Regions from separate parts of the Arthrobacter sp. T2-23 genome, predicted to be linked through region 1. Evidence: predicted binding sites of a transcription regulator. Region 1 holds the regulator's gene; each other region holds the start of a gene.
The links. The regulator HrcA, encoded in region 1, represses chaperone genes, less so after heat shock. The targets are predictions, from matches to a motif close to TTNGCACTCGNNNNNNNCGAGTGCNAA.
Positions count from the first base shown of each region.

Region 2: groES (co-chaperone GroES) is a predicted target of HrcA. The motif match lies at 2,768-2,794, and genes of this name have one in related genera.
Region 3: ACZ5Z0_RS13710 (FmdB family zinc ribbon protein) is a predicted target of HrcA. The motif match lies at 5,093-5,119, and genes of this name have one in related genera.

Region 1 covers NZ_AP027917.1:183,859-191,127, forward strand. Annotated here, with positions in the region: gene lepA (translation elongation factor 4) at 91-1,944, shown strand; gene hemW (radical SAM family heme chaperone HemW) at 1,947-3,185, shown strand; gene ACZ5Z0_RS00875 (DUF4870 domain-containing protein) at 3,222-3,641, opposite strand; gene ACZ5Z0_RS00880 (DUF3097 domain-containing protein) at 3,763-4,617, opposite strand; gene hrcA (heat-inducible transcriptional repressor HrcA) at 4,862-5,875, shown strand; gene dnaJ (molecular chaperone DnaJ) at 5,956-7,083, shown strand; gene ACZ5Z0_RS00895 (16S rRNA (uracil(1498)-N(3))-methyltransferase) at 7,086-7,269, shown strand, end outside.
Region 2 covers NZ_AP027917.1:2,910,664-2,917,932, forward strand. Annotated here, with positions in the region: gene ACZ5Z0_RS13620 (shikimate 5-dehydrogenase) at 1-663, shown strand, start outside; gene ACZ5Z0_RS13625 (class I SAM-dependent methyltransferase) at 680-1,906, opposite strand; gene ACZ5Z0_RS13630 (hypothetical protein) at 1,963-2,376, shown strand; gene groES (co-chaperone GroES) at 2,953-3,249, shown strand; gene groL (chaperonin GroEL) at 3,330-4,940, shown strand; gene ACZ5Z0_RS13645 (DUF389 domain-containing protein) at 5,025-5,993, opposite strand; gene ACZ5Z0_RS13650 (acyltransferase family protein) at 6,131-7,269, shown strand, end outside.
Region 3 covers NZ_AP027917.1:2,930,581-2,937,849, forward strand. Annotated here, with positions in the region: gene ACZ5Z0_RS13700 (AAA family ATPase) at 1-3,813, shown strand, start outside; gene ACZ5Z0_RS13705 (RcpC/CpaB family pilus assembly protein) at 3,905-4,639, opposite strand; gene ACZ5Z0_RS13710 (FmdB family zinc ribbon protein) at 4,782-5,033, opposite strand; gene ACZ5Z0_RS13715 (5-formyltetrahydrofolate cyclo-ligase) at 5,142-5,771, opposite strand; gene galU (UTP--glucose-1-phosphate uridylyltransferase GalU) at 5,881-6,786, shown strand; gene ACZ5Z0_RS13725 (GNAT family N-acetyltransferase) at 6,791-7,269, shown strand, end outside.

The DNA of each region.
Region 1 (7,269 bases):
GAACAAGCAACATCGAACACCGGCTGCGTTCGTCCGTGGAACAGCCAGCCAGTACAGCTCCCAGGTATTGCCAACAGTAAGGACCCCTGCGTGTCTCCCATGGCCCGCACCGCCCCGGTGCCTGCCGCAACAGATCCGGCCCTCATCCGGAACTTCTGCATCATTGCGCATATTGACCACGGCAAGTCCACGCTGGCCGACCGGATGCTCCAGTACACCGGCATCGTGCAGTCACGCGACATGAAGGCCCAGTACCTGGACCGGATGGACATCGAGCGCGAACGCGGCATCACCATCAAGTCCCAGGCCGTCCGGATGCCGTGGGAACTCGACGGCACCAGCTACGCGCTGAACATGATCGACACCCCCGGCCACGTCGACTTCACCTACGAGGTGTCCCGGTCCCTGGCCGCCTGCGAAGGCGCCGTGCTGCTGGTGGACGCTGCCCAGGGCATCGAGGCCCAGACCCTCGCCAACCTCTACCTGGCGATGGAAAACAACCTCACCATTATCCCGGTCCTGAACAAGATCGACCTGCCGGCCGCGCAGCCGGAGAAGTACGCCGAAGAACTGGCCAGCCTGATCGGCGGCGACCCGGACGAGGTGCTCCGTGTTTCCGGGAAGACCGGCGCCGGCGTCGAAGTCCTGCTGGACAAGATCGTCCGTGACCTCCCCGCGCCGGTCGGCGATCCGAATGCCCCGGCCCGTGCCATGATCTTCGACTCGGTCTACGACACCTACCGCGGCGTCGTCACCTACGTCCGCGTGGTCGACGGCATGCTGCACCCGCGCGAACGCATCCAGATGATGTCCACCCGCGCCACCCATGAACTTCTGGAAATCGGCGTCAGCTCCCCGGAGCCTACCCCGTCCAAGGGCCTGGGCGTCGGCGAGGTCGGCTACCTGATCACCGGTGTGAAGGACGTCCGCCAGTCCAAGGTCGGCGACACCGTCACCAACCTGGCCAAGCCGGCCAGCGACTCACTCCCCGGCTACGCCGACGCCAAGCCGATGGTCTTTTCCGGGCTGTACCCGCTGGACGGGACGGACTACCCGGTGCTGCGCGATGCGCTGGAGAAGCTGATGCTCAACGACGCCGCCCTGGTCTACGAGCCGGAAACTTCGGCCGCGCTGGGCTTCGGCTTCCGCGTCGGCTTCCTGGGCCTGCTGCACCTGGAGATCACCCGCGAGCGGCTCGAACGTGAGTACAAGCTGGACCTCATCTCCACCGCCCCGAACGTGGAGTACGAGGTGACGCTGGAGGACAAGAAGGTCGTCCACGTCACCAACCCCAGCGAGTACCCCACCGGCAAGGTCGCCGAGGTCCGCGAGCCGATGGTGGCAGCGACCATCCTGGCCCCCAACGAATTCGTCGGCGCCATCATGGAGCTGTGCCAGAGCCGCCGCGGCGTGATGGGCGGCATGGACTACCTCTCCGAGGACCGGGTGGAAATCCGGTATCGCCTGCCGCTGGCCGAAATCGTCTTCGACTTCTTCGACATCCTCAAATCCAAGACCCGCGGCTATGGTTCGCTCGACTGGAAGGCCGACGGCGACCAGGTGGCCGACCTGGTCAAGGTGGACATCATGCTCCAGGGCGAACAGGTGGACGCCTTCAGCGCCATCACCCACCGCGACAAGGCCTACGCCTACGGTGTGATGATGACCGGCAAGCTGCGCGAACTCATCCCGCGCCAGCAGTTCGAGGTGCCGATCCAGGCCGCGATCGGATCCCGGATCATTGCCCGCGAAAGCATCCGGGCGATCCGCAAGGACGTCCTGGCCAAGTGCTACGGCGGTGACATCACCCGAAAGCGCAAATTGCTGGAAAAGCAGAAGGAAGGCAAGAAGCGCATGAAGATGGTGGGCCGCGTCGAGGTCCCGCAGGAGGCGTTCATCGCCGCCCTGACCACGGAAGAGTCCAAGGACAAGGCCAAGAAGTAGCCATGCCAAGCGCGCTTCCCCTCGGTGACCCCGCGCCGGCGGACGGGCTCCTGCCCGGCCAGGCGCTGGAGGGCGCCGCGGACCGGGCCTTCGGGCTCTATGTGCACATTCCGTTCTGCGCCGTGCGCTGTGGCTACTGCGACTTCAACACCTATACCGCCACGGAGCTCGGCGGCGGCGCCTCGCAGGACGCCTACGCCGGCACCGCCGTGGCCGAAATCGGTTTTGCCGGCGGCGTCCTGAAGGCGTCCGGCCTGCCGGATCGCCGGCTCAGCACGGTGTTCTTCGGCGGCGGTACGCCGACGCTCCTGCCGGCCGGAGACCTGGCCCGCATCCTCGCCGCCGCGATCGAGACCTGGGGCCTGGAAGCCGGCGCCGAGGTCACCACCGAAGCCAACCCGGACTCGGTCACCCCCGAGTCCCTGCAGCTGCTCGCCGACGCCGGCTTCACCCGCGTCTCGTTCGGCATGCAGTCCGCCGTGCCACACGTCCTGAAGGTGCTGGACCGCACCCACACACCCAGCCGCGTGCCCCAGGTGGTGCAGTGGGCCCGTCAGGCCGGCCTCGCGGTCAGCCTGGACCTGATCTACGGCACCCCGGGTGAATCACTGGAGGACTGGCGGTTCTCGCTGGAGACGGCCCTGTCCTACGGTCCGGACCACATCAGCGCCTATGCGCTGATCGTTGAGGACGGCACCAAACTCGCCGCCCAGATCCGCCGCGGCGAGGTCCCGGGGATCGACGACGACGACCATGCCGCCAAGTACGAGCTTGCCGACGAACTAATTTCCGCTGCCGGCCTGGGCTGGTATGAGGTCAGCAACTGGGCGCGCACTCCCGGGCAGGCCTGCCGGCACAACCTGGCCTACTGGCGCGGGGACGACTGGTGGGGCGTCGGGCCCGGCGCGCATTCGCATGTAGGCGGGGTGCGTTGGTGGAACGTCAAGCATCCCACCGCCTATGCCGCACGTCTGGGATCAGGGGTGTCGCCCGCCGCCGGCCGGGAAACCCTGGATTCGGAGACCCGCAACGTCGAGCGCGTCATGCTCGAGGCGCGGCTGGTTACGGGTTTGGAGATCCCGGGCCTGGGCGGGCTGGGGGATACCGGGCGGCACGCCGTGGCCGGGCTGATTGCCGACGGGCTGGTGGACCCGGTCCAAGCCTTCAAGGGACGCCTGGTGCTCACGCTCAAGGGGCGCCTGCTGGCCGACGCGGTGGTCCGCAGGATCCTGCCTGACTAGGTCGACGTTTTCCCGGGCCTGAAGTGGACGTTCGCGCTACTTGATCCAGCGGAGGTTGTACTCGTAACGGTGGGGCTGGCCGCGGTTGACGTGGATGCCGGCGGCAACGGAGAAGCAGGCGAGGGCAAGCCAGATGGCCGTGGCCAGCACGGCGAACAGGTTGCCGACCACGGGGACGAAGACCAGGAGATTGGCGAGCATCGCGGCAATCGTGGGCGGCAGCGTGAAGTTGAGGGCTTCCTTGGACTCCTGCGCCGTGAACGGGCCGCGGTCCTTGAAGATCAGGTAGATCAGCAGCGAAGGGATGCAGCCCAGAATGCCGCCAAAGTGCGCCAGGGTGGCCCACTGCCGGTCCTCGCTCGCGGTCAGCGGGAGGGCATTAGCGGGCACGCCGTGGTACTGCGACTCGCCATGGCCGGCCTGGTGGTCCGTGTGTTCGCGTGCATCTTCTGCCACGTTTCGTCCTTTGGATTGCGGTGGAGCATTAGTACTTGTACGGGCGGCGACCGCAACAAACACAGCGGGCGCCGCTCCAAGAATACTTGCTCGGGCCGCGAACTGAAGCACGGCGAGGCGGCTACGGCACCGTGAGGAAGTCGATGACCTCCTCCACCCGGCCCAGCAGCGACGGTTCCAGGTCCGCGTAGCTGCGGACCGCGCCGAGGAGTTTCTGCCAGCCCAGGCCGATGTCCTCCTTGGTGCTGTGCGGCCAGCCGAAGGCCGTCAGGATCCCGGTCTTCCAGTCCACCCCCCGCGGAATCACCGGCCAGCGCTCAATTCCCAGCACGGCCGGGCGGATGGCCTGCCACACGTCCACGTAGGGGTGCCCCACGATCAGCACGTTGCCGGCGGCACCGGGGGAGGCCATGACGGCGTCGGCGATCCGGGACTCCTTGGAATCCGGCACAAGGTGGTCCACCAACACACCAAGACGGCGGCCCGGGCCCGGCCCGAACTCCTTCACGGCCGCCGCGAGGTCGTCGATGCCATGCAGCGGCTCGACGACGATGCCCTCGACCCGCAGGTCATCACCCCAGACCTTCTCCACGAGTTCGGCATCGTGCTTGCCTTCCACCCAGATCCGGCTCGCCTTGGCGACCTGGGCGCGCTGGCCGGCCACCCGGACCGAACCCGAGGCCGTGCGGGCCCCGGCCCCGGCGCCCGCGGCGGCGGCCCGAGGGGCGGGCGGCATCAGCCGGATGGGCTGGCCTTCCAGCAGGAAGCCGAAGCCGAGCCGGAAGGAGCGGGACTTGCCGCGCCGGTCTTCGAGGGCCACCACGTGCATGCCGCCGGACTTCTCCACCCGGGTCACGGCGCCGACCCAGCCGGACTGCACATCCTCCAGCACCATGCCGCGTTCCACCGGTATTTCCGGCAGCTGGGCCTTGGCAGGGGCGGACAGATCCTGCGGGCCCCAATTCTGGTACGTCATCTGCTACACACTGCTTTGCACTCGGAAGTTTCGGGGGAGGGAACGGTCCCGCGGCCTGCGGTGTGCCCGGAAACACCTCTTCCGGCGGTCACGCCCGCAGCGAATCCAATGCTAACAACGGCGCGACTCATATTAGACTGGTTAGCACTTAGGCATGTCGAGTGCTAACAGCGGGTTTCCCGGGCGCGTCCCGCACCGCCCGCCGGCACCGGCTCAGCGGAAAACGGTTGATTGGAGGTGGGGCGTGAGCGAGCCACGCAAACTTGAAGTGCTGCGCGCCATCGTGGAGGACTACGTCCATTCCCGGGAACCGGTGGGGTCCAAGGCCCTCGTGGAGCGGCACCATCTTGGGGTCTCCAGCGCCACGATCCGCAATGACATGGCGGCCCTGGAAGACGAGGGCCTGATCACGGCGCCGCACACCAGCGCCGGGCGGATCCCCACCGACAAGGGCTACCGCCTGTTCGTGGACCAGATTTCCGCCGTCAAACCGCTGTCGCTGGCGGAGCGGCGCGCCATCCAAGCCCTGCTCGAGGGCTCCGACGACCTCGACGACGTGCTGGACCGGACGGTGCGGCTGCTCTCGCAGCTGACCAACCAGGTCGCCGTCGTGCAGTATCCCCTGTTGAGCAGGGCGAGGGTCCGGCACGTCGAATTCGTGCTGCTCGCACCGCGCAAGGTGCTGACCGTGCTGATCGCGGACACCGGCAAGGTGGAACAGCGGGTGATCGACGTCGGACAGAACCTCGGCGACGATGCCCTCGCGGAACTGCGCACCCTGTTCCTGGCCCGGCTTTCGGGGACCCCGTTGAGCCTGCTGCCGCAGTCGCTGCAGTCCGTCGCGGACAGCTGTCCGCCGGCCCGGCGCGGCGCCGCGCAGGCCCTCGCCCGGGGGCTCGAGTCGCTGGCGGCGAGCAGCCGGGAGGAACGGATGGTCATGGCCGGGACGGCCAACCTGGCCCGGTCCAACGTGGACTTCCCGCTCAGCATCGGCCCGGTGCTCGAGGCGCTCGAAGAGCAGGTGGTGATGCTGCGCCTGCTCAGCGACATGGCGCAGGACCCCCGCGGCGTCACCGTCAGCATCGGCCGGGAGAACCCCTACGACGGTCTTTCCGAAGCCTCGGTGGTGGCCACCGGCTACGGCCCGGATGCCACCGCCAAGGTCGGCGTGCTCGGACCCACCCGGATGGACTATCCCACCACCATGGCCGCCGTCCGTGCGGTGGCCCGTTACCTTTCGAGGATCCTCGGGCCCTGACAGCCCGGTCCCGCTACCAGACGTCTTGCCTGTCGCAGGCAGTGCCCCACCGGCAGTACAAAAAGGAAGAGATACACACTTTGAGCAGCCACTACGACGTTCTTGGAGTCTCCCGCGAAGCGACGGGGGAAGAAATCAAGAAGGCCTACCGCAAACTCGCGCGTTCCCTGCACCCGGACGTTAACCCCGGGGACGACGCTTCCGAGCGGTTCAAGGCGGTCACGCACGCCTACGAGGTGCTGTCCGATCCGCAGAAGCGCCGGGTCTACGACACCACGGGCAACGAGAACGGCACGGACAACGGCTTCGGCGGCGGCTACGCCGGCCAGGGCTTCGCTTTCCAGGACATCTTCGAGACCTTCTTCGGCGGCGCCGGCGGCCAGGGTGGCCCCGCATCCCGGGTCCGCCGCGGGCAGGACGCGCTGATCAGCGTCCGGATCGAGCTCCGCGACGCCGTGTTCGGCGTCAACAAGAAGCTCGAGGTGGACACCGCCGTCACCTGCCCCACCTGCGAGGGCTCCTGCTGCCGCGAGGGCAGCCACCCCGAACGCTGCGACATCTGCGGCGGCAGCGGCCAGGTCCAGCGCGCCGTGCGCTCCATCCTTGGCCAGGTCATGACCTCCGCCCCCTGCGGCAGCTGCGAGGGCTTCGGCACCGTCATCAAGGACCCGTGCAACGAGTGCGCCGGCCAAGGCCGGATCCGCAGCCGCCGCTCCCTGACCGTCAAGGTCCCGGCCGGCGTCGCCACCGGCACCCGAATCCAGCTCTCCGGCCAGGGCGAGGCCGGTCCGGCCGGCGGCCCGGCCGGTGACCTCTACGTCGAGATCCGGGTCAACAACGATCCGACCTACCTGCGGGAAGGCGATGACCTGCACGCGAGCCTCAACATCCCGATGACCGCGGCCGCCCTGGGCACGGAGCTGACCCTGGAGACCTTCGACGGGCAGCAGGAAATCGACGTCAAAGCCGGTACCCAGTCCGGCGAAGTCATCACGCTGCGCGGCCTGGGCGTGACGCACCTGCGCGGCTACGGCCGCGGCGACCTCAAGGTCCACCTGCAGGTGGACACCCCGGCCAAGCTCGACGCCGCCCAGGAGGAGCTGCTCCGCCAGCTCGCCAAACTCCGCGGCGAGCAGTTCACCGAAGGCAAGCTCGCCGCCAGCGGCGGCGTCTTCGCCAAGCTCCGGGACCGGCTCGGTAACCTGTAGCGGTGAGTAACCCGGTCTTCTTCACCCCCGCGGGATCCCTGGACCAGCAGGCCCCGGGCAAAACGTTCGTCCTCACGGGCGCCGAGGCGCGCCATGCGGTGACAGTCAAGCGGCTGGCCGTCGGGGAGGCGGTTGACCTCGCCGACGGCGCCGGCACGCGCATCACCGGCACCGTCACCGACGTCG
Region 2 (7,269 bases), 800 kb from region 1:
GTGCGCGGCCTCGGCATCCGCGGCTGTGCGGTGTCGATGCCGTACAAGGAGGACGTGATCGACCTCGTGGACGTCATGGACCCGTCCGCGAAAGCCATCGATTCGGTCAACACGATCGTCAACGACGGCGGAACGCTCACGGCCTACAACACCGACTACACGGCGATCGAGCAGCTGCTGCGGCGCAACGCCGTCCCCACGGACTACTCCGTGTGGCTGCTGGGCGCCGGCGGCATGGCGAAGGCAACCGCGGCGGCCCTGCGCGACGCCGGCTTCCGGAACGTCACCGTGATCGCACGCAAAGAGGAGGCCGGAAGGGCGCTCGCCGGGCTCTACGGGTTCGCCTGGCGGGCCGACGTCGATCCCTCCGGCACTGCCGACATGCTGATCAACGTGACCCCGATCGGCATGGCGGGCGGCCCGGATTCCGAGGCGCTGCCTTTCCCGCGGGAGGCGATCGACGCCGCGAAGGTGGTCTTCGACGTCGTCGCGCTGCCCGCCGAGACGCCGCTGGTCAAGGCCGCCCGGGCCGCGGGCAAGCAGGTGATCACCGGCGCCGAGGTCGCCACGATCCAGGCCCTGGAGCAGTTCGTGCTCTACACCGGCATCCGGCCAGGCGACGAACAGGTCCGGGCAGCCGAGGAGTTCATGCGGGCCCAGTAGCGCCGCCCGCCAAGCCCTAGACCGGCTCCACCGAAATGGCCACCCGCTCCTCGCCGATCCTGGTCAGGACCAGGGTGGCCGTCTTGTTGGCGCCGTTCCTGGCGCTCCTGCCGCCGGGCAGAATCTGTTTGCGCAGTTCCTCCGGCGTGACCGAGGTGCCGCGCTTCTTGATGTCCAGGACGCCGATTCCGTTGTCCCTGACCCAGGACTTGAGCGCCTTGACGTTGAACGGCATCACCTCAAGGACCTTGTAGGCCCTGGCGAAAGGGGTGTCGGTCAGGTCCGGGGCGCAAATGTAGGCGATGTGTTCGTCCAGCAGGTGGCCGCCGACTTGGAGCGCGACGTCGGCGACCAGACCCGCACGGATCACGGCGCCGTCCGGCTCGTAGAGGTAGCCCTCCACCGCGCCCACCGGGGCGACCGGTCCGGCGTCGAACTCCTCGGAGCTGGTGAGTTCCGCGGCGCCCTGCGGCCCCAGGACCAGGGCGGCGCGGCGGATTCCGGGCCGGCGGACCGCGTTGAACCAGAGGGTCACCTCGGTGACGTCGCCGCCCACCGAGACCCACTGCGCCTCGCAGCCCGCCGGAACCGACGCATGCGGCATGCCCGGGCCCATCTTGACGCCGACGGCCCGGCCGGTCGCGGCCAGGGACTCCACAAAGGACAGTGGCGGGGAGAAGTCTTCCGGGTCCCAGAGCCGTTTCGTTCCGGAGCTGGACGTGGTGCGGCGGGCCGGGTCGAGCCAGACGCCGTCGATCCCGTCGAGCGGCACGGCGACGGCGTCGGCGTGGACCACGGTGGCGTTCCGGAACGGGATCAGGTTCATGGTGGCGCAGGCGGCCGTGGTCTCGTCGAGTTCCACGGCGGTGACCCGGATGTCCAGCGAGGCCAGCGCCATGGCGTCCGCACCCAGTCCGCAGCCCAGGTCCGCCACGTGCGCAATCCCGGCCTCGGCGAACCGCTGCGCATGCCGTGCCGCGACGTTGAGCCGAGTGGCCTGCTCCAGCCCGGCCCGGGTGAAAATCATCTGCCGGGCGAATTCGCCAAACTTGGACTCCGCCTTGGTCCGCAGGCGGGACTGCGTGAGTGCCGCCGAGACCAGCTCGGGGGAATGGCCGGCCTTCCGGAGCGAGGCGTTGAGCCGGAAGGCCTCCTCCTCGCGGTACGGGCCCAGCGAGGCCAGCAGCTCCCAGCCCTCCGGATTGAGAAGCGGGGCGATCTGGTCCTGCGTAGTCTCAGCCATGCAATCAAGCGTAGTTCAGGCGCGGGAGGCCCGGCGCGACCGATAGGCTGGACGGCATGGACGACAGGGACACAGAGGACTTCGGCGCGGCAGGCACCCGGGAGCAGGGGGACGGGGAGAATCCGGGCCGGCGGGGGCTGGTCCGTTTCGCCCGGCCCGCGCTGATTGCGGGCAGTGTGGTGGCCGTCGTCTGCGTGGCGCTGCTGGTGATCATCTTCGCCCTCGACTCCTTCAACGCCACCGTGTATTCCGTTGGCGGCAAGGACGTCACCGATGCCACCGACGAGGCGCGGGCCATCCGCGACACCTATGCCGCCGCCCGGGTGGGAAGCATCATCTTCCTGGTCCTCGGCGCACTGGCTGCCCTCGCCGGCGGCTTTGTGCTCTACCGCGAACGGAACACCTCCGCGCAGGTCGACGAGGACGACGACGGCCAGGACTGGGACTACGAGGACCTCGCGGGGGAGTAGGCCGCCCGGGGTTGGCCTGCTTGGGCGGGTGGGCCCGCATGGGGGGCTTTGCCCGCTTGGCCCGCTGGAACTTTGGGCATTGGCGTGTTTAGCCCGCTGGGATGTAGGGGATTGGCGTGGCCTGGCGCGGCGCCGGTTGGGTCCACCCACTCCGGACATGCCCGTTCCTCGCGGCCAACACTGGACATATTGCGTGTATGTCCATCGGTGGCGGCCAGCAACGGACCTGCCCATCGCTCCCGAACGGAATGTCCATCGCACCGGACCAGCAATGAGCATGCCCAGCGCTCAGCACCAACAATGGACACGAGCTCCGCGCCCTGGGCGGCATGTCCGTCCGCCAAGCCGCCGGATGGGCATGTCTCGCCCGATCTTCACCCGGGACGAATTTCTGGCACTCGCCTTGACCGAGTGCTAACTCCTTACATAGAGTCGTCATTAGCACTCTCCCTAGGCGGGTGCTAACACATGAAGCACGCTCCGCCAAGCTACTGCCGGCACCGCGACGACGGTCTGTACGCCATGGCATCACCGCTTCATAGTCCACGAATTTGCTGACGAAAAGGAGAGGTCCGAGTGTCGGTCTCTATTAAGCCTCTTGAGGATCGTATTGTTGTCCGCCCGCTCGAAGCCGAGCAGACCACGGCTTCCGGCCTGGTTATTCCGGACTCCGCACAGGAGAAGCCGCAGGAAGGCGAAGTTGTTGCAGTAGGCCCCGGCCGCTTTGACGACAACGGCAACCGCGTTCCCGTCGACGTCGCCGTCGGCGACGTTGTCATCTACTCCAAGTACGGCGGAACCGAAGTTAAGACCGGCGGCGTCGAGTACCTCGTGCTGTCCGCCCGCGACGTTCTGGCGATCGTCGTAAAGTAACTCTCTTGGACCCCCGCGCCGCCGCTCCTTCGCTTTGAACGGAACGGCTGCGCGGGGTTCTGTCTTGAAAGGACAAAACCATGGCAAAGCAGCTTGCGTTTAACGACGCTGCCCGCCGGTCGCTTGAAGCCGGCATCGATAAGCTCGCCAACACGGTCAAGGTGACGCTCGGCCCGCGCGGCCGCAACGTCGTGCTGGACAAGAAGTGGGGCGCCCCCACGATCACCAACGACGGCGTCACCATCGCCCGTGAAGTCGAACTGGACGACCCGTACGAAAACCTTGGCGCACAGCTTGCCAAGGAGGTCGCCACCAAGACCAACGATGTCGCCGGCGACGGCACCACCACCGCCACCGTGCTCGCCCAGGCCCTGGTCAAGGAAGGCCTGCGCAACGTTGCGGCCGGCGCCGCCCCGGGACAGATCAAGCGCGGCATCGAGGTCTCTGTCGAGGCCGTCGCCGCCCGCCTGCTTGAGAACGCCCGCCCGGTCGAGGGCACCCAGGTGGCCAACGTGGCCGCGATCTCCGCACAGAGCGACGAGGTCGGCGAGCTCCTGGCCGAGGCCTTCGGCAAGGTCGGCAAGGATGGTGTGATCACCATCGAGGAGTCCTCCACTACGCAGACCGAGCTGGTCCTCACCGAGGGCATGCAGTTCGACAAGGGCTACCTGTCCCCGTACTTCGTCACCGACGCGGAACGCCAGGAAGCAGTCCTCGAGGACGCCCTCATCCTGATCAACCAGGGCAAGATCTCCTCGGTCCAGGAATTCCTGCCGCTGCTGGAGAAGGCGCTGCAGAGCTCCAAGCCGCTCTTCATCATCGCCGAGGACGTTGACGGCGAGGCACTCTCCACGCTGATCGTCAACCGCATCCGCGGCACCCTGAACGTCGTCGCCGTCAAGGCGCCGGGCTTCGGTGACCGCCGCAAGGCAATGCTGCAGGACATCGCGACCCTCACCGGCGCGCAGGTCGTCTCCCCGGAACTGGGCCTCAGCCTGGACACCGTGGGCCTTGAGGTGCTGGGCACCGCGCGCCGCATCACCGTGACGAAGGACAACACCACCATCGTCGACGGCGCCGGCTCCGCCGAGGACGTCGCGGCCCGGGTCGCCCAGCTGCGCGCCGAGCTGACCCGCACCGACTCCGACTGGGACAAGGAAAAGCTGCAGGAACGCCTGGCCAAGCTGGCCGGCGGCATCGGCGTGATCAAGGTCGGCGCTGCCACCGAGGTCGAGCTGAAGGAAAAGAAGCATCGCATCGAGGACGCCGTGTCCTCCACCCGCGCTGCCCTCGAAGAAGGCATCGTGGCCGGCGGCGGTTCCGCCCTCATCCACGCCCTCAAGGCGCTCGACGAGGATCCGGCCGTCCAGGCGCTCGACGGCGACGCGGCAGCCGCCGTGGGCATCGTCCGCCGCGCGCTGACCCAGCCGCTGCGCTGGATCGCGCAGAACGCCGGCTTCGACGGCTATGTCGTCGTTGCCAAGGTCGCCGAAGCCGCCGTCAACCAGGGCTTCAACGCCAAGACCGGCGAGTACGAGGACCTGATCGCCGCCGGCGTGATCGACCCCGTCAAGGTGACGCGTGCGGCCCTCCGCAACGCGGCCTCCATCGCCGCGCTGGTTCTCACCACCGAAACCCTCGTGGTGGAGAAGCCGGCCGACGAGGACGAACACGCCGGACACCAGCACTAAGCGTCCTTAGGGCACAGTGCAACAAAGGGACCGGACCAGCGTGAGCTGGTCCGGTCCTTTCCGTTGGCCCGTTGGCCCGGCCGGTCAGCGCCGGGGCGCCTGCGACTTCCGCCGCAGCCGCGGTGCGGCGTCGCGTGGCAGGCGCTTGGTGATGACCCGGTAGAACAGCAGCACCGCCACGGCCGACACGACGATCCCAACCAGGTTCAGCAGAAGCTGCAACGCGGACCCCGCAGCCTTCTGGTACTCACCCAGCACCAGCGCCACCGCGACATATCCGGCTGCCGGGACCGTGGTGACGGAGATGAAGACGCCGATCAGGGCCGCCGACCGCCGGCCGATCACGGACAACATACCGGCAGTTCCGGCCAGCAGGGCCACAATCAGGGAATACGGCCCCGGGTGGTAGATGAACTCCACCGCCGAGCCGCGGTCCAGCGCGTCGGCGGGAAAGAGCCCCAGCGGGACGGAGAGCCAGGCCGTCAGGGCCGCAGCGAGCATGGCAACCGGGAAGCCGACCCCGAGCGCCAGCGCCGCCCCGCGTCCCAGCCGCCACTGGCGACGCACCAGCGCCACGGCCAGCGCGGCGAGCGGCCCGAACTCGGGACCCACGGCCATGGCGCCCACGATGGCGATGGTCGAGTCGGTGACGATCCCGATAGCGGCCAGCTGGGTGGCCAGGACGAGGAATGCCAGATAGCTCCACGTCAGCCTGGAGTCCTCCCCGGTCTGCCGGGACACCTCATCCCAGATCATGGCGTCCGCGCCCTCGCCGGGGGCCGCCGCCACCGCCTCGTCCGCGCGGTCGGAGAGCAACAACTCGGGAGTGGTCACCGAGATGGAGCCGACCTCCTGGACGTTCAGGGCGTGCAGCCGTTCGATCAGCGCCTCGACGGATTCGCGCGCGATAAAGACCAGGATGACGTCTCCCGGCGGCAGCACCGAAGCGCCCGGGTGCAGCGCCACCTCCGCCACACCGAGCCCGTCCGAACAGCAGTCCACCACGGCACCGGAAAGACGCTCCGGGACACATATCCGTAACTGCACAATCACTCGCTGCCTCCTTCGACTCGTTACAGACTAGGGCCTGCCGCTGAGTCGGCGCCCCTACTGGACCTCCCGGCGATTGGCGCAAAAAATTACGGTTCGGTAACATCGATGTTTTTGGAACCGCGCCTGAGGGGTCAGAAGTGTCGAACGAGCAAGCGGCAGCCAGCCCGTCGCCGGCGCCCGCGTCTGCGGGGTCGCCGGCGCGCCGCAAATCGGGCTACCGGCCCGAGGTGCAGGGCTTGCGTGCGCTCGCCGTCCTGATGGTGGTGACCTACCACGTGTGGCTGGGCCGCGTCTCCGGCGGGGTAGACATCTTCCTGCTGATCTCGGCCTTCCTGATGACCCTGAGCTTCGCCCGGAAGGTGGGGAGTGGGAAGCCGCTTCGCCTGCTGAGCCACTGGCTGCACCTGCTCAAGCGGCTGCTGCCCGCCGTCGTCGTGGTGGTGCTCGGGGTATTGATCGGCACCCGGGCCATCCTGCCGGCAAGCCGCTGGCCCGATATCCTCGACCAGGCCTGGGCATCCCTGCTGTACCGGCAGAACTGGCTGCTTGCCGACACCGCCGTCGACTACTATGCCCAGGACCACTCCGGTGCCAGCCCGCTGCAGCACTTCTGGTCCCTGTCCATCCAGGGCCAGGTCTTCCTGCTCTGGCCGCTGGTCTTCGCCGGGGCCGCCCTGCTGCACCGCGTTCTGCAGCGGGCGCTGCGCCGCTGGACGAACCTAAGCGGGCGGGTGGCGAACTACCGGCTGATCCTTGCCCTGGCATTCGGGGCCATCTTCGCCGCCTCGCTGGCCTACTCGATCGACCAGACCGCCAGCAACCAGGGCTATGCCTACTTTGACACCCGCACCCGGCTCTGGGAGTTCGCCCTCGGCTCGCTGCTCGCCCTGGCGCTGCCGCACCTGAAACCGGGCAAGGCGCTGCGCGTGCTACTCGGCTGGGCGGGCCTGGCCGCGATGCTCTCCTGCGGGCTGCTGCTGACCGTGGACCGGTCCTTCCCCGGCTTCATCGCGCTGTGGCCCACGCTGGCCGCCGCAGCCATCATTGTGGCCGGGCAGAGCGGCAGCCGCTTCGGCGTCGACCGGCTCCTGACCTGGCGTCCGCTGGTTGCCCTCGGCGACAACTCCTACGCCCTCTACCTCTGGCACTGGCCGCTGCTGGTGCTGGCGCTGGCCGGGATGGGCCTCAGCGCGCCGAACCTGGTGCAGGGCCTCGCGATTGTCGCCGCCTCCGTGGTGCTGGCCGTCCTCACCACCCGCTTTGTCGAGAAGCCGCT
Region 3 (7,269 bases), 780 kb from region 1:
GTCTGGACCTCCGCCGTCGGCGGCAAGCCCCAGCGCGTGTCCGCGCCGGTCATGCTCACCGCCGTTTCCCTGACCGTCCGCCCCGGCGAGGACGACTACGAACTGCAGCTCACCGAACAGGCCCGGATCAACCCCGCCCTGATCCGGCACCTGAAGACCATCCACGGGATCGTCTTCGACGTCAATGCCGTGACCCGGATGGCCTACAGCACGGCCCGGTACGACCCGCAGCCGGTCCTGGACCGCCTTGGCACCCTGATCCAGTCGATCCACGGTGCGGACATCGAGCACAACCTCCTGGTCTCCACGTTCGCCGACCTCTCCGGGAACCTGGATGACCCCTGGATCAACCAGCACAACCCGCTCGTGGCCTCCCTCGGACGGGCCGCCGCCGGCACCCCGGTTGACGTCCCCGAGCTCAAGGAAGGGCGCTTCCCGAGCACCGATGAACGCAGCCCGGCCGACGAACTCCTGCTGCTCGACGCCGACACGGACCAGCAGTATGTCGTGGACGCCGTCCGTGCCGGCGACTCCCTGGTGGTCAGCAGCCCGCCCGGGACCGGCCAGACGCAGACCGCCATCAACACCATCGGCGCCCTCGTCGACGAGGGCAAGAGCGTCCTGGTGGTTGGCGACCGGCGGGCCAGCCTCGGTGAGATCTCGGCCCAACTGGAGTCACTCGGGCTCGAGTCGCTGCTGGTCCAACTCGCCGGCAACTCCACGCCGCTGCAGCTCAAGGGCCAGCTGGTCCGGGCGATCGTCCGGAACGAAAAGTCGCTGGAACCGCAGCTGAAGAACCTGCACTCCACGCTGACCGAGCACCGGCACGCCCTCATGGACCACGTCGCATCCCTGCACAACGTGCGCCAGCGCTGGGGGTGCTCGCCATACGAGGCCATGCAGTCCCTTGCGGCGCTGACCGCCATCCACCCGGCGCCGGCCACCACGGTCCGGCTCAAGCGCAGCGTACTGGACAACATCCGGGACCGCGAGGAACTGGCAGGACGGCTCCGCCGCGCTGCCGAGCTGGGCAGCTTCAGCCGCACCTCGACCATGAGCCCGTGGCACGGCGCCCGGCTGCTGACCCGCAAGGAGACCCAGGAAGCCCAGCAGGTGGCCCGCTCCGTCGCGGAAAAGCTCCCGCAGCTGCGCGAACGCATGAGCGGCGTCGCCGAGCACGCGGAGATCCGGCTCGGCGAAACCTTCGCCGAGTGGGGCGACCAGATCGACCTGCTGGTCGCAGTCCGCGAAAGCCTGGACAAGTTCACCCCGGACATCTTCGACCGGCCGGTCCACGACCTCATCTCCGCCACCGCCCCGTCCGCGTGGCGCCGTGAGCGGAACATCGACATGCCCTCGATGCAGCGCTCCCGGCTGCGCCGCGTGGCGAAGGAGTACGTCCGGCCCGGTGTGCACATCGCGGACCTCCACAGCTCGCTGGTGCTGGTCCAGGACCAGCGGGCCACCTGGGCCGAGTACGCCACCACCCAGCGGCACCCGGCCGTGCCGTCCGGACTCGCCGAGATCACGGCCCTCTACCGGGAGCTGGAGGCCGAGCTGGCTGAGCTCGCTGCGGCCGTGCGGCATACCCGCGCCGGGGGAGCCGTGCACGAGACCCCGTACAACGAACTGGTCGAGCGCCTGGAGCGGCTCGTCGCGGACACCGGCACGCTGGAAACCCTGCCCGAGCGGACGCTGCTGGTGGAGAACATGCGCGAGCACGGCCTGGGCGAACTGCTCGCCGACCTGGCCGAGCGCGAGGTGCCGGCCGAGTCGGTGGCGGCGGAGCTCGAGCTGGCCTGGTGGCAGTCAGCGCTCGAAGCCATGATCAGCGGCGACGACTACCTCGCCATGTCCGACGGCGATGCGCTGCGCCAGCTCGAGGCGGAGTACCGCCTTGCGGACAACGCCCACATCGCCAGCGGCGCGGCCCGGCTGCGCTGGAAACTGGCCGAACGCTGGCGTGGCGCCCTGACCGAGCACCCCCGGCAGGCCGAGCTGCTGCGCAGCCTGCTGAAGGACGGACGGGTCACGCCGGCGGCGCTGACCGCGCAATCGCCCGAGCTCGTGCCCAGGCTGGTGCCGGTCTGGTCCGTCAGCCCGTACCTGCTGACCACCCTGCTGCCGGCCGAGCAGCGCTTCGACGCGGTGGTGATCCTGGACGCCGAGGCGACATCCCTGCAGGCTGTGCTGCCCGCCGTCGCCCGGTCCCGGCAGGTCATCGCGTTTGGCGACGACAAGATCGCCAGCCCGCGCAGCTTCTCGGTGGGCGTCGAGCGGCTCGCCGCCGGCGAGAACCCGCACCAGCGCGTGGACAGCGCGTACCAGGCCCTGACCGCGGTCCTGCCTGTCTGGAAACTCAGGACGGTCTACCGTGCCGTCGACGAGGACCTCGTGCGGCAGCTGAGCAAGGGTTTCTACGCCGGCGAACTCCGCCGTCTTCCCGAGGGCCAGTCCGCCACCGGCCTGGACCGCACGCTGACGGTGGAATACCTGCCGGACGGGACCGGCCTGCCGAGTGCGGACCACGACGGCGTCGAATCGGTGGTCGCCGAGGTGAACCGTGTGGTGGAACTGGTCTTCGAGCACGCCCGGCTCCGGCCGCGCACCTCGCTGGCCGTGGTCACCGGCAGCCTGCGGCACGCGGCCCGGATCGGCGAGGCCATCCGGCTGCAGCTGCCCAACTACCCGCTGCTGGGCAGCTTCTTCACCGCCGGAGACGAGTCCTTCCGCGTGGTGGACCTGGAGCGGGCGCAAGGCCTGGTCCGGGACCGTGTCATCTTTTCGCCCGGTTACGGCCGCACCCCCCACGGCCGCGCGCTGCACAGCCTCGGCCCGCTCTCGGCCGACGGCGGCCGCGCCAAGTTCGCCCTCGCGATGACCCGGGCGCGGCGGTCGCTTCACGTGCTCAGCTGCTTCCGCCCGGAAGACCTGGACGTCAGCCGGCTCAGCCACGGCGCGGTGGACTTCTACGAGCTCCTGGACCGCGAAATAGCCGGCAACTCGGATCTGGGCAGCCCGGCATCCCGGGCCGCGGCCAGCGAACAAGCCCTGGGCGCCGACCCGCTGGTGGCCGACCTCGGCGACCGGCTCCGGGCCCGCGGGGCGCGGGTCTGGCATCAGTACGACGGGGTCCTCGACATGGTGGCCGCGGCGGACCCGATGCACACGATCGGCCAGGACGACGCCGAGATCCCCAGCCCGGTGGCCATCGAGTCCGACGGCACCGAGCGGTACCGGCGGATGAGCGTGCGTGAGCGCAGCCGCCTCCGTCCGCAGCTGCTGGAGCGTATGGGCTGGCGCTACATGCCACTATGGACCATAGAGGTGTTTACCGATCCGTCGGCCTGCGCGGACCGGATCGGCGGCTACCTCGGCCTGGAGAAGCCCGTGGCACCCAGCCGCTTGCGCAGCTCGCCGGGCTTTTCCGATGACATTGAAAACCTGAGCGTCGAGGACGGGCGGCACAGCTACGGCGGATCCGCCACTGCGCCCCAGGGGTGGTCCGCGGACGGTGACCGCGGGCAGGAATCAGCTATTGGCAACAAGGAGGGCGGCGGCATGAACGCAGACGGCGACAACCAGAACAACAACACCCGCGGCGGCGACCGTGACCAGAGCGCTCCAGAGGCCACGTCTCGGGATGCCCCCGCCCGGGAAGCGGTGCCCGCCGACACGCGGCAGCGGCCGGCCGCCGGGGGAGTGCTGCCCAACAAGGCTGCTGAGGACGATCCCCGGCGCTGGGGCGACCAGCCCGGCAGCTATGACCATGACGCCTGGTTGCAGGAACAGAAGCCTCCGCACTGGGGCTGAACGCCGGCCGGTGCTCCGGCTGAACGGCCCGCACACCCGGGCTGAACGGCCCGCGCGCTCCGGCTGACCGGTCCGGTGCCTGGCTATCCGGCTAGCCGGTCCCGGACCCGACCAGGACAAAGAACAACTTGCCCTGCGTGGATGCCCCGGCGAGTCGTCCGGCCTGGTCCGGGTTTGCCGCCACCACGATCAGCCCGTCGGTCTCTGCGGTGTCGAGCCAATGGCCGGTCCTGCCGCCGCGGGCGGAAGTCCACAGCACCGGAACCGCCGAGGCGAGCAGCTGGGACGGCGCGGCCTGCTCCGGGCCGCTGCCGCTGGTCATCACCACATTGATGAGCTGGCCGGGGGAGACCAGCTGGATGGAGGCGGGGTCGGCCATCCGAAGCGGCACGGCGGCCGCGCCCGGCGGGCTGCCGGCCAGCAGCCCCGGGCCGACAAGTAGGGAGTCCGCCAGGAGCTGGCCCTTCCGAAGGGCAACGGCGAGCTGTTTGCCCTCCAGCACGGTCCGGTCGAGAGTGCCGCCGGGGAGTGCCGCGGGCGGGATCTGGACGGCGACGAGGTCGGAGGTCGCCAGCACCCTGCCGGCCGGGAGATCCTTGGCCGCGGCCCACGCCGAAACAGTTGAATCTGGTGCGGGCGTCAGTTGCTGCACGGCCAGTCCGGTGGCGAGGCACAGCAGGAGGGCGACAGCCAGCCTCCGGTTGCGCCGGAGCCAGCCGCGGAGGCGCCTCGTCGGCTGGATTTTACGGACACCGCCGGACCCAAGGGCGGCGCGGGTCGGCCGGGACCGTGGGGTTGCGAGCGGTGGGCGGAGACTGCGGGCCATGGCACCACGCTATGGCCGCCCCGCGCGGCGGGGCAGTCACTGGCACGGCCATGTGGATAAAACGCAGCGGGACCACCCCGCAGGGGACGGCATAGTAGCCGAGCGCGCCGGGTACCGGCGTCGGCGGACCTAGCTGGCGGACCTAGCTGGCGGCGGCGGAAGCCGAAGCGGCGGGTGCTGCCGGGGCGGCCGCAGGGGCCACGGCGCTGCCCTTGGAGTCGCGGGAATCGGTCCGGTAAAAACCGGAGCCCTTGAAGACGACGCCGACGCTGTTGAACTTCTTGCGCAGGGTCCCCTCGCACTCGGGGCAGGACGTCAGCGAGCTATCCGTGAAGGACTGCACGATCTCGAAGGCGTGGCTGCAGTCCTTGCAAGCGTATGCATACGTGGGCACTGGGTTCCTCCTCTGGGACAAACGAGCAGGTCCCGGGCTGCTCGCCGAAAACTACGGCGTTAGCAGTCGCAGGGCCTGAGTGCCAATTCTATCACCCGGCGGGCGTGCCTAGGGTAGCGCGGAAAGCCGGATGAGGCCGCCCGGGGTCAGCGCGGCGGCAACCTTCCGGTCGAAGGACTCCGCGGGAATGCTGCCGGCGGCCAGCACCTCTGCGTCGTACACGATGGCCGCTGTCGGCAGAGGGCCGGTCTCGGACACCGGGACGCCCCACGGCAGGTCCCCGAGGGCGGCCAGGAACTTGTCGTAGTAACCGCCGCCCTGGCCGATCCTATTGCCGTCGCGGTCCAGGGCCGTGGCCGGCAGGAAGATCCCGGCCACGCCGAGCATGACGGAGGTATCGAACCGGGCGCCGACAGGCTCCTGGATGGGGGCGTAGCGGCTGCGGACAAACTCTGAGGCCGGAGTCCAATACACCCAGCTCAGCGCCAGGGCCGGTTCGCAGACCGGAAGCAGTACCCGGTGGCCGGCGCCGTGCAGCGCGGCCAGGAGGGGCAGGGTGGGGGGTTCGGAGCCGACGCCGAGGTAGGCCGCGAAGGTGCGCTTCCCGCCGTCGGCCAGCCCGGATGCCCAGGCGAGCCCGTGGCGGGCGATTGCCGCTCCGGCGGCGTCCAGCTCGGGCTGCGAGAGGGCGGCCCGGCCCCGTCGGTGGCGGGAGCGGATCTCGTCCTTGGCGCTCATGTGCGGGTGTCCTTTCGGCTAGGCGGCGCCGTCTGGCTGGGTGGCCGCTGCAGCCTTGCCGGCGGGGGACAATTACCTGAAGATTTGACCCCTCCGCTAGATTAGTCGAGTGATTACACCCAACGCCTCTGTTCGCAAGGCCGTCATCCCCGTAGCGGGCCTCGGCACCCGTTTCCTTCCCGCCACCAAGGCGATGCCCAAGGAAATGCTGCCCGTTGTGGACAAGCCTGCCATCCAGTACGTCGTCGAGGAAGCCGTCAACGTGGGCCTCAATGACATCCTGATGATCACCGGACGCAACAAGCGGGCCCTTGAGGACCACTTCGACCGCGTGCCCACCCTGGAGGCAACGCTGGAAGCCAAGGGCGACACCGCCAAGCTGGAATCCATCCAGGCTGCAAGCAACCTCGGCGACATCCACTACGTCCGCCAGGGTGACCCGATGGGCCTCGGCCACGCGGTGCTGCGTGCCAAGCAGCACGTCGGCCACGAACCGTTCGCCGTCCTGCTCGGTGATGACCTCATCGACGCCCGCGACGAACTGCTCAGCACCATGATCGAGGTCCAGGCCAAGACCGGCGGCTCCGTCGTCGCCCTGATCGAGGTCGACCCCTCCCAGATCAGCTCCTACGGCTGCGCCGACGTCGAGGCCGTCGAGGGCGAGGAATACGTCCGAATCAAGCAGCTCGTGGAGAAGCCCGACGTGGACGAGGCACCCTCCAACCTGGCCATCATCGGCCGCTACGTCCTGCACCCGGCGGTGTTCGAGGTCCTCGAGCGCACCGAGCCCGGCCGCGGCGGCGAAATCCAGCTCACCGACGCCCTCCAGGAACTCTCCGCCGGCGAGGGGGAAGGCTACGGCGTGTACGGCGTGGTCTTCCGTGGCCGCCGATACGACACCGGGGACAAGCTGAGCTACCTCAAGGCCTGCGTCCGGCTCGCCTGCGACAGCGAGGACCTGGGCCCCGGCCTGCGCGACTGGCTGCCCGGGTTCGCCTCCAGCCTGACCAAATAATCCAGTGGGGGGCAGCTTCGCCTGGCCGGTGACACTGGAGTGCGGCGACATCGTGCTGCGCCCGATCCGGTACCGGGACCGCAAGGAGTGGAGTGAAGTGCGGGCCCGCAACGACAAGTGGCTGGCCCCCTGGGAAGCCTCCAACCCGGTACCAGGCGGCGGGCTGCCCGACTACCGCCAGATGGTGCGCTCGCTCAAGGCGCAGGCCGCCCAGGCCACGGCGCTGCCCTTCGTCATTGCGGCCTGGACCCCGGGCTTCAAGGAACCGGTGATCGTGGGGCAACTGACGGTCTCGTCGATTGTCTGGGGTTCGGCCATGATGGCCACGCTCGGGTACTGGGTGGACCAGGACCGCGCGGGCCAGGGCATCGCCCCGACAGCCGTGGCGATGGCTACGGACTACTGCTTCCGCACCCTGGGGCTGCACCGAATGGAAATCAACATCCGCCCGGAAAACCGTCCCAGCCTGCGCGTAGTGGAGAA